Variovorax paradoxus: one gene and its partner. The main gene of each other region encodes a partner of the protein of the gene in region 2 in a complex. Links are inferred from orthologs where the notes say so. Each region holds a gene or a part of one and is shown on either strand. Other genes may lie near its edges.

What was found.
Region 1: the proteins of GFK26_RS22340 (region 2) and GFK26_RS33190 are in contact, whole or in part, in a cryo-EM structure (PDB 9GE8), measured with the Escherichia coli proteins. The link is inferred for Variovorax paradoxus from one-to-one orthologs.

What each region holds. Positions count from the first base shown.
Region 1 is NZ_CP045644.1:7,138,395-7,141,887, forward strand. The notes cover bases 116-3,228. They hold GFK26_RS33190 (ABC transporter permease), read right to left. Parts: upstream 2,874-3,228; coding sequence 357-2,873; downstream 116-356. Other genes in these bases: GFK26_RS33185 (AAA family ATPase), read right to left, coding at 116-244; selD (selenide, water dikinase SelD), read right to left, coding at 3,217-3,228. In the rest of the region: more of GFK26_RS33185, read right to left, coding at 1-115; more of selD, read right to left, coding at 3,229-3,493.
Region 2 is NZ_CP045644.1:4,849,287-4,852,572, reverse strand. Bases 47-2,952 are described here. They hold GFK26_RS22340 (ABC transporter ATP-binding protein), read right to left. Parts: upstream 1,908-2,952; coding sequence 1,185-1,907; downstream 47-1,184. Other genes in these bases: GFK26_RS22330 (hypothetical protein), read right to left, coding at 2,676-2,879; GFK26_RS22335 (arylesterase), read left to right, coding at 1,944-2,579; GFK26_RS22345 (ribosomal protein L7/L12), read right to left, coding at 605-1,126; GFK26_RS22350 (hypothetical protein), read right to left, coding at 47-600. Also shown: more of GFK26_RS22350, read right to left, coding at 1-46; GFK26_RS22325 (PLP-dependent transferase), read right to left, coding at 2,984-3,286.

The DNA of each region.
Region 1 (3,493 bases), 2.3 Mb from region 2 along the record:
CCCAGCGCGTGTGCACGACGGGGGTGTCGTCGGTGCATTCGTCGAGGCGGCGGTGCCGCGGAAAGTCCTTGATGGGGCTGAGTGCCGTGAGCCCGTCGGTCGGATTCAGGCTGTGCAACGCGCGCAGCAGGTTCGATTTGCCGCTGTCATTTCGGCCGAGGATCGCGGTGATCTGGGAGGAATCGATGGAGCCGCTGTCGTGGATCGAGCGATAGTTGGTGATCTGGAATGACGCCAAGCGCATGCAGGAATTTCTCTTCTGAATTGGATACGGGGCCGGGGAATGTATTGCATCCCCGGCCCCGTCCTGCCGATCGCGGAAGAAAAAAACTGTACGAGCCTGTCGCGGTGCGGCCCTACTCGGCCGCGCGGCGCAGCGTGTCGACCACCGGCCGGCGCAGCACATCGCGCAAGCCCCACCACCCCGCCGCCAGCGCAAGCACCGCACCGGCCAGCGCGCCCGCGACCGGCACGAGCGGCGACGCGGTCCAGGTGAACTCGAACACGTAGCGCGCCAGCCCCCAGCCGATCACCGAAGCGACGATGCTCGCGAGAAAGCCCGCCAGCAGGCCGACGCCGATCAGCTCGGCGCGCTGCACCTGCCGCAGCAGGCTGGCGCGCGCGCCCACGGCGCGCATCACGGCGAATTCGCGCGCACGCTCTTCACGCGTGGCCGTGACGGCCGCGAACAGCACCACCAGCCCGGCCGCGAGCGTGAAGCCGAACAGGAACTCGACCGCGCGGATCACCTGGTCGAGCACGCGCTGCACCTGGTTGATGGTGGCACTCATGTCGACGTTGGTCACGTTGGGGAAGCTGCGCACCAGCGCGTTGTCGAAGCCGCGCGTCTCGGGCGCGCGGAAGGCGCCCATGTAGGTCACGGGCACATCGGCCAGCGAGGCCACGGTGTACATCACGAAGAAGTTGGCGTGCAGCGAGCCCCAGTCGACCTTGCGCAGCGAGGTGATGCGCGCATCGTTCTGCATGCCGCCGATGTCGAAGCGCAGGGTGTCGCCGAGCTTCAGGCCCAGCGTCTCGGCCAGGCCTTCTTCCACGCTCACCTCGTTCTTCGCCTCGGGCGTCCAGGTGCCGGCGGTGACGGCGTTGTGCGCGGGCGCGGCGGTGCTGTTGCTCAGGTTGAACTCACGGTCCACGAGGCGCTTGGCGCGGTCCTCGGTGTAGTCGTCGGGCGTCACGGGCTTGTCGTTGATCGCAACCAGCCGGCCGCGGATCATCGGGTACCAGTCGAACTTGGCGACGCCCGCGTCGCGCAGCGTCTTCTGGAACGCGTCGCTCTGCTCGGGCATCACGTTGATGACGAAGCGGTTGGGCGCATCGGGCGGCGTGGCCTTGCGCCAGCTCGCGACGAGGTCGGTGCGCAGCAGCACGAGCAGCACCAGCGCCAGCAGGCCCACGGCGAGCGCGCTGACCTGCACCACGGCGTACGCCGGCCGCGCCGAGATCTGCCGCGTGGCCAGCACCAGCCAGCGCGGCGCAGTCGTTTCGTTGACGCTGCGGCGCAGCACCTTCACCGCCAGCCAACTCAGGAGCGCGAACACGGCCACGGCACCGGCAAAGCCGCCGACCGCGATGAGGCCCAGCTTGATGTCGCTGCTGGCCGCCATCAGCAGCGCCGCAAAGCCCGCCACGCCGATGCCCAACACGGCGAGCGATGCAGGCTTGAGCCCGCCCACGTCGCGGCGGATCACGCGCAGCGGCGGCACGCGCGCCAGCTGCAGCACCGGCGGCAGGCCGAAGGCGAACAGCAGCGTGAGCCCCATGCCCAGGCCGAAGGCCACGGGCCACAGCGTGGCAGCGGGCAAGGCGGTTTCGACCAGCCCGGCCAGCAGCAGCACGAACACATAGTGGACGGCGAAGCCGATGGCCACGCCGATGGCGCTGGCCACGGTGCCGATCATGGCGAACTCGAAGGCATAGGCCGCGGCGATGGTGCGCTGGCTCTGGCCGAGCACACGCAGCATCGCGCAGTCGTCGAGGTGGCTGGCCGCGAAGCCACGCGCAGCGAGCGCCACGGCCACGGCCGACAGCAGCGCCGCGAGCAGCGCGACGAGGCTCAGGAATTTCTCGGCGCGGTCGAGCGTCTGGCGCATCTCGGGCCGGCCGCCCTCGAAGGAGTCGAGCCGCACGCCGCGCAGTTCGCCCTTCTTGATGGTCGCCTCGGCCCAGTCGCTGAAGCGCTTCACGGCGGCATCGTCGCCCGCCACGGCGTAGCGGTAGCCCACGCGGCTGGCCGGCTGCACGAGGCCGGTGCGTGCCACGTCGGCCTGGTTGAGCATCACGCGCGGAGAAAAACTCATGAAGCCCGCGCCCCGGTCGGGCTCGAGCGTGATCACGCGGCCCACGCGCAGCCCGGTGTCGCCCAGCAGCAGCGTGTCGCCGACCTTCAGGCCCAGCGAGTCGAGCAGCGAGGCATCGACCCACACTTCGCCCGAGGCCGGCACGTCGCGCGTCACCGTGCCCGCGCCTTCGGCCGTGGTGGCCGTCTGCAGGTTGCCGCGCAGCGGATAGCCCGGCGTCACGGCCTTCAGGGCCACGAGCTTGCTGGCGCCGCCCTGCGCCTCTTCGGCCCGCGCCATGGTGGGAAAGCCGAAGGTGCCGGTGCCCGCAAGGCCGAGCGATTGGGCCTGCGTGATGAATGCTTCGGGCGTCGGGTTGTCGCTCACGATCACCGCGTCGCCGCCCAGCAGCTGGCGCGCGTCGCGCTGCAATCCGCCCTGCAGCCGGTCGGCAAAGAAGCCGACCGCCGTGAGCGCGGCCACGGCCAGCACCACGGCCACGATCAAGAGGCGCAGCTCGCCGGCGCGCAGGTCGCGCCAGAGCGTGCGCCAGCCAAGGCGAAGGGAAGCATTCATAGGCGCGAACGATAGCCGACGCCTACCGGCACTGGCGGACTCAAGGGTTATTTGTGCCGCGCTGGAACTCTGCCCTTGTCTTGCTCCTTCCCCTCCCGGGGGAAGGTTGGGATGGGGGCACGCGGCGCTCGCACGAGGGCTGTGCCTCATCGAATGCCGCTGGCCCCCACCCCTGCCCTCCCCAGAGGGGAGGGAAATACAGGGCGCCCCGGACCCTTGTCTTGCTCCTTCCTCCCGGGAAGGTTGGGATGGGGCACGCGGCGCTCGCACGAGGGCCGTGCCGGATCGAACGCCGCTTGCCCCACCCCTGCCCTCCCCAGCGGGGAGGGAGAAACACGGGGCCCTACGGCAGCACGACGAGGCCCGGCGCGCCGGCCTCGACGCGCCCGATCACCGCCGCCTGCCCGAAGCCCTCCTTCCGGAAGATCTCCAGCACCGCCTCGGCCACTTCAGGCGCGCAACTCACAAGCAAGCCCCCCGACGTCTGCGGATCGGTCATCAGCGCCTGCGCCGTCGCCGGCAAGCCTTCGTGCAACTGCACGTCGCCGCCGTAGCCCGCCCAGTTGCGCCCCGACGCCCCCGTGACCAGCCCACCGGCCGCCATCGCGATCACGTTGTCG
Region 2 (3,286 bases):
CGGCGTGCGGTACAGGCGCAGGTGCCAGTCGGGATGCTGGTGGATGAAGCGCTCGACACGCGCACGGGCACCCGCCAGCGGATCGCTCTTGTCCTCGACCGCGGGCAGACCCTCTTTGTGGGCGCGCCAGAAGCCGAAGGCCGCCACCAGCATGAAGGCGGCCACGCCGGCCATCGCCGAGCGCGTGGCGTAGCCCGCGACCAGCGCACCGATGAATGCCGCGCCGATCACCGTCAACCCGCGTGCGCTGCCGCGTGAGCCTGGGCCCTCGAAGTCGACATCGACGAACAGCACGTCGGGCGTGTTGAGGCAGCGCGCGCCGTAGCCGTTGCGGGTGACGACGGTGTCGCCCTGGCGTTCGACGATCTCCTCGCGGATCGGCATGCCGTTGGCGCCGTTGTAGGCCAGCTTGCGCTCGCGGCGCTCCAGTTTTTCGCCGCCCACCACGATGCGGTCGAACGCCTCGCGGGTGCGCTGGTCGGCATGGGCCTGTGCGGCCAACGGGCTGTCGTCGGACCAACCGAAACGGCGCACGGTGAACTGCTGGCTGCCCACACGCTCCTGGATGCGGCCTTCGGCCCAGAACTGGGGAACGATCATGCGCTCAGGCGCCCTTGAAATACGACCACGCCGCGGCCGCGATCAGCAGCACGACGATGACCGGCAGCCACTTGAAGCCGCCGCCCGTCACCCGGCCCGGCTCGGCCATCGGGTTCACCGCCGCGCTCGACGGCAGGTGCCCGAAGTCGCCCACGGCAGGGTTCTGGTGCGCCTCGACGAGTTGCTTGGCCTCGGCCAAGCCCAGGCCGGTGGCCTCGCGCGTGAGGCGCACGGCCTCGACCTTCTGGCCCCGCGCCAGGGCTGCGAGTGCGGCCGCCGGCACCGCGGCGGGGCCGTTGCCCTGCATGCCGTTGCCCGTCTCGGCGGCCGCCTCGCCCCGGCCCCAGTCGCCTTCCTGCCAATCGGCCGGCGCGCCGGTGATGAGCGCGCCACTGTTGGCATAGCGCTCGACGGCTTCCTTGGACGACTTGAGGTCCATGCCGGTGCGATCGCGCACGATCTTGATGGCCTCGATCAGGTTGCCGCGCTCCAGCGCGGCAATGGCTTCGGGGGGAAGCTGGGTCATGAACTCTCCTCGTGTTCAGGGGAGCGCCGCGGGAGCCGGGCGCTGTCTTTCTACGGACTCAGGCGGCCTGGGCGACGGTCGATTCCGGTGTCTTTTCGTTGAGCGCCACGCGCCCGGCCTCGATGGTGATGCGCCGCTCGCACTGCGAGGCGATGCTGCGGTCGTGCGTGACCAGCACCAGCGTGGTTCCCAGTTCGCGGTTCAGGTCGAACATCAGCTTCATGACCTGCTCGCCGGTCGCGAAGTCGAGGCTGCCGGTGGGCTCGTCGGCCAGCAGCAGGGCCGGCTGGACCACGAAGGCCCGCGCCAGCGCCACGCGCTGCTGCTCGCCGCCCGACAGCACCTTGGGGTAGTGGCCCAGGCGCTGGCCCAGGCCGACGCGGCCCAGCATCTCGGTGGCGGCCTTGCGCGCGTCCTTGCGGTTGGCCAGTTCCAGCGGCAGCATGACGTTTTCGAGGGCGCTCAGGTTGCCCAGCAACTGGAAGCTCTGGAACACGAAGCCCACACGCTGGGCGCGCAGCGCGGCGCGCTCGTCCTCGTCGATGGCGAAGATGTCGTCGCCCGCAAGCTTCACGGTGCCGCGCGTGGGCGTGTCGAGTCCGGCAATGATCGACAGCAAGGTGCTCTTGCCGGAGCCCGAGGCGCCGACGATGGCGGCGGTTTCCCGCGCGCCCAGGGTGAAATGGATGTCCTGCAGAATGTCCAGCGTGCCGGCCGAGTCGGTGACGGACTTGAAGACATGCTCGACGGCGACAATGGCATCAGACGGAGGTTGGGACATGAAAGGCTTTTCGTTTTGAATCGACGTGACTTTATCTTGACCACCGCCGCGCTCGGCAGCGCGGGGGCATGGACGGGTGCTGCGGCCCAGGCGCAGGCGGCATCGACCGGCAAGCCGGTGATCCTCGTGCTCGGAGATTCGCTGAGCGCAGAGTACGGCCTCAAGCGCGGCGAAGGCTGGGTACCCTTGCTGGAAAAAAGGCTTGCGCAGCAGAAGATCGCAGCCTCGGTGGTCAACGCCAGCATCAGCGGCGACACCAGCTCCGGCGGGCGCGCCCGCTTCCCCGCCCTGCTGGCGCAGCACAAGCCCAGCCACGTGGTGCTGGAGCTCGGCGCCAACGACGCCCTGCGCGGCCTGCCGCTCTCGAACACCGAAGACAACCTGCTGCAGATCACCAAGGCCGCGCAGGCCGCGGGCGCGCGGGTGCTGATCGTCGGCATTCAGGTGCCCCCGAACTACGGCGGCGACTACACGCGGCGCTTCGAGGCTGTGTTCGCGAAGGTGGCGGGCACGACGAAGTCGGCGCTGGTGCCGTTCCTGCTCAAGGGCGTGGCCGATGCGCCCGACGCCATGACGCTGTTCCAGGCCGATCGCATCCACCCGACCGCCGCGGCGCAGCCGCAGATCCTGGACAACGTCTGGCCGGAGCTGCGCAAGCTGCTGCCCAAGTAGCCGCCCTGATCGCGTCTGGCGCGATCAAAGAAAAAGCCGCAGCAGGCCTTCGCCTGCTGCGGCTTTTCTATGTCCGGGGGTGCGGGAAACGGGCAATCACCCGTTCTTGGTCGGCAGCTCGGGCACCGTGGGGGGATCGCGCTCGAGCGATGCCACGTCGGTCTCCGGATCTCCGGGCGCCAGTCCGTCGCTGCTCGGGCTGAGCTTGCGGTTCGCCTTCTCTCGAAGCTTTTCTTCCTTCTTCTTCTTCTTGGCCAGCTCTTTCTGACGCTTCTCGTAGCCGTAATTGGGTGTTGCCACTGCTTTTCCTTCAGGCGAGGCAGTCAGGGTGACTGCGATTCGGCCTACTGTAAGCGATAACGGTGCACCCCCAGCCCGGCGACGGCCCGGGCCCGGCGCTTTGCTTACATCTGCAGCAATGCCTGTTGCAGGTCGGCACGCAGGTCGTCCACGTCTTCCAGGCCGACCGAGAAACGCACCAGGGTGCCCTTGTACGGCCAGCGGGCGACGCTGGCGTCGCGCATCAAACCGATGTCGTAGGGCACGACGAGGCTGATCGGGCCGCCCCACGAATAGCCGAGGCGGAAGAGCTTGAGGCTGTCGCAGAAGCGGTCGACCTGCTCGGTGCTGAAGCGCTCGTCGAACACCACCGAGAACAGGCCCGCGGCGAGGTCGGTGGCGCCGCACAGCGCGCGCCAGTTGGCATG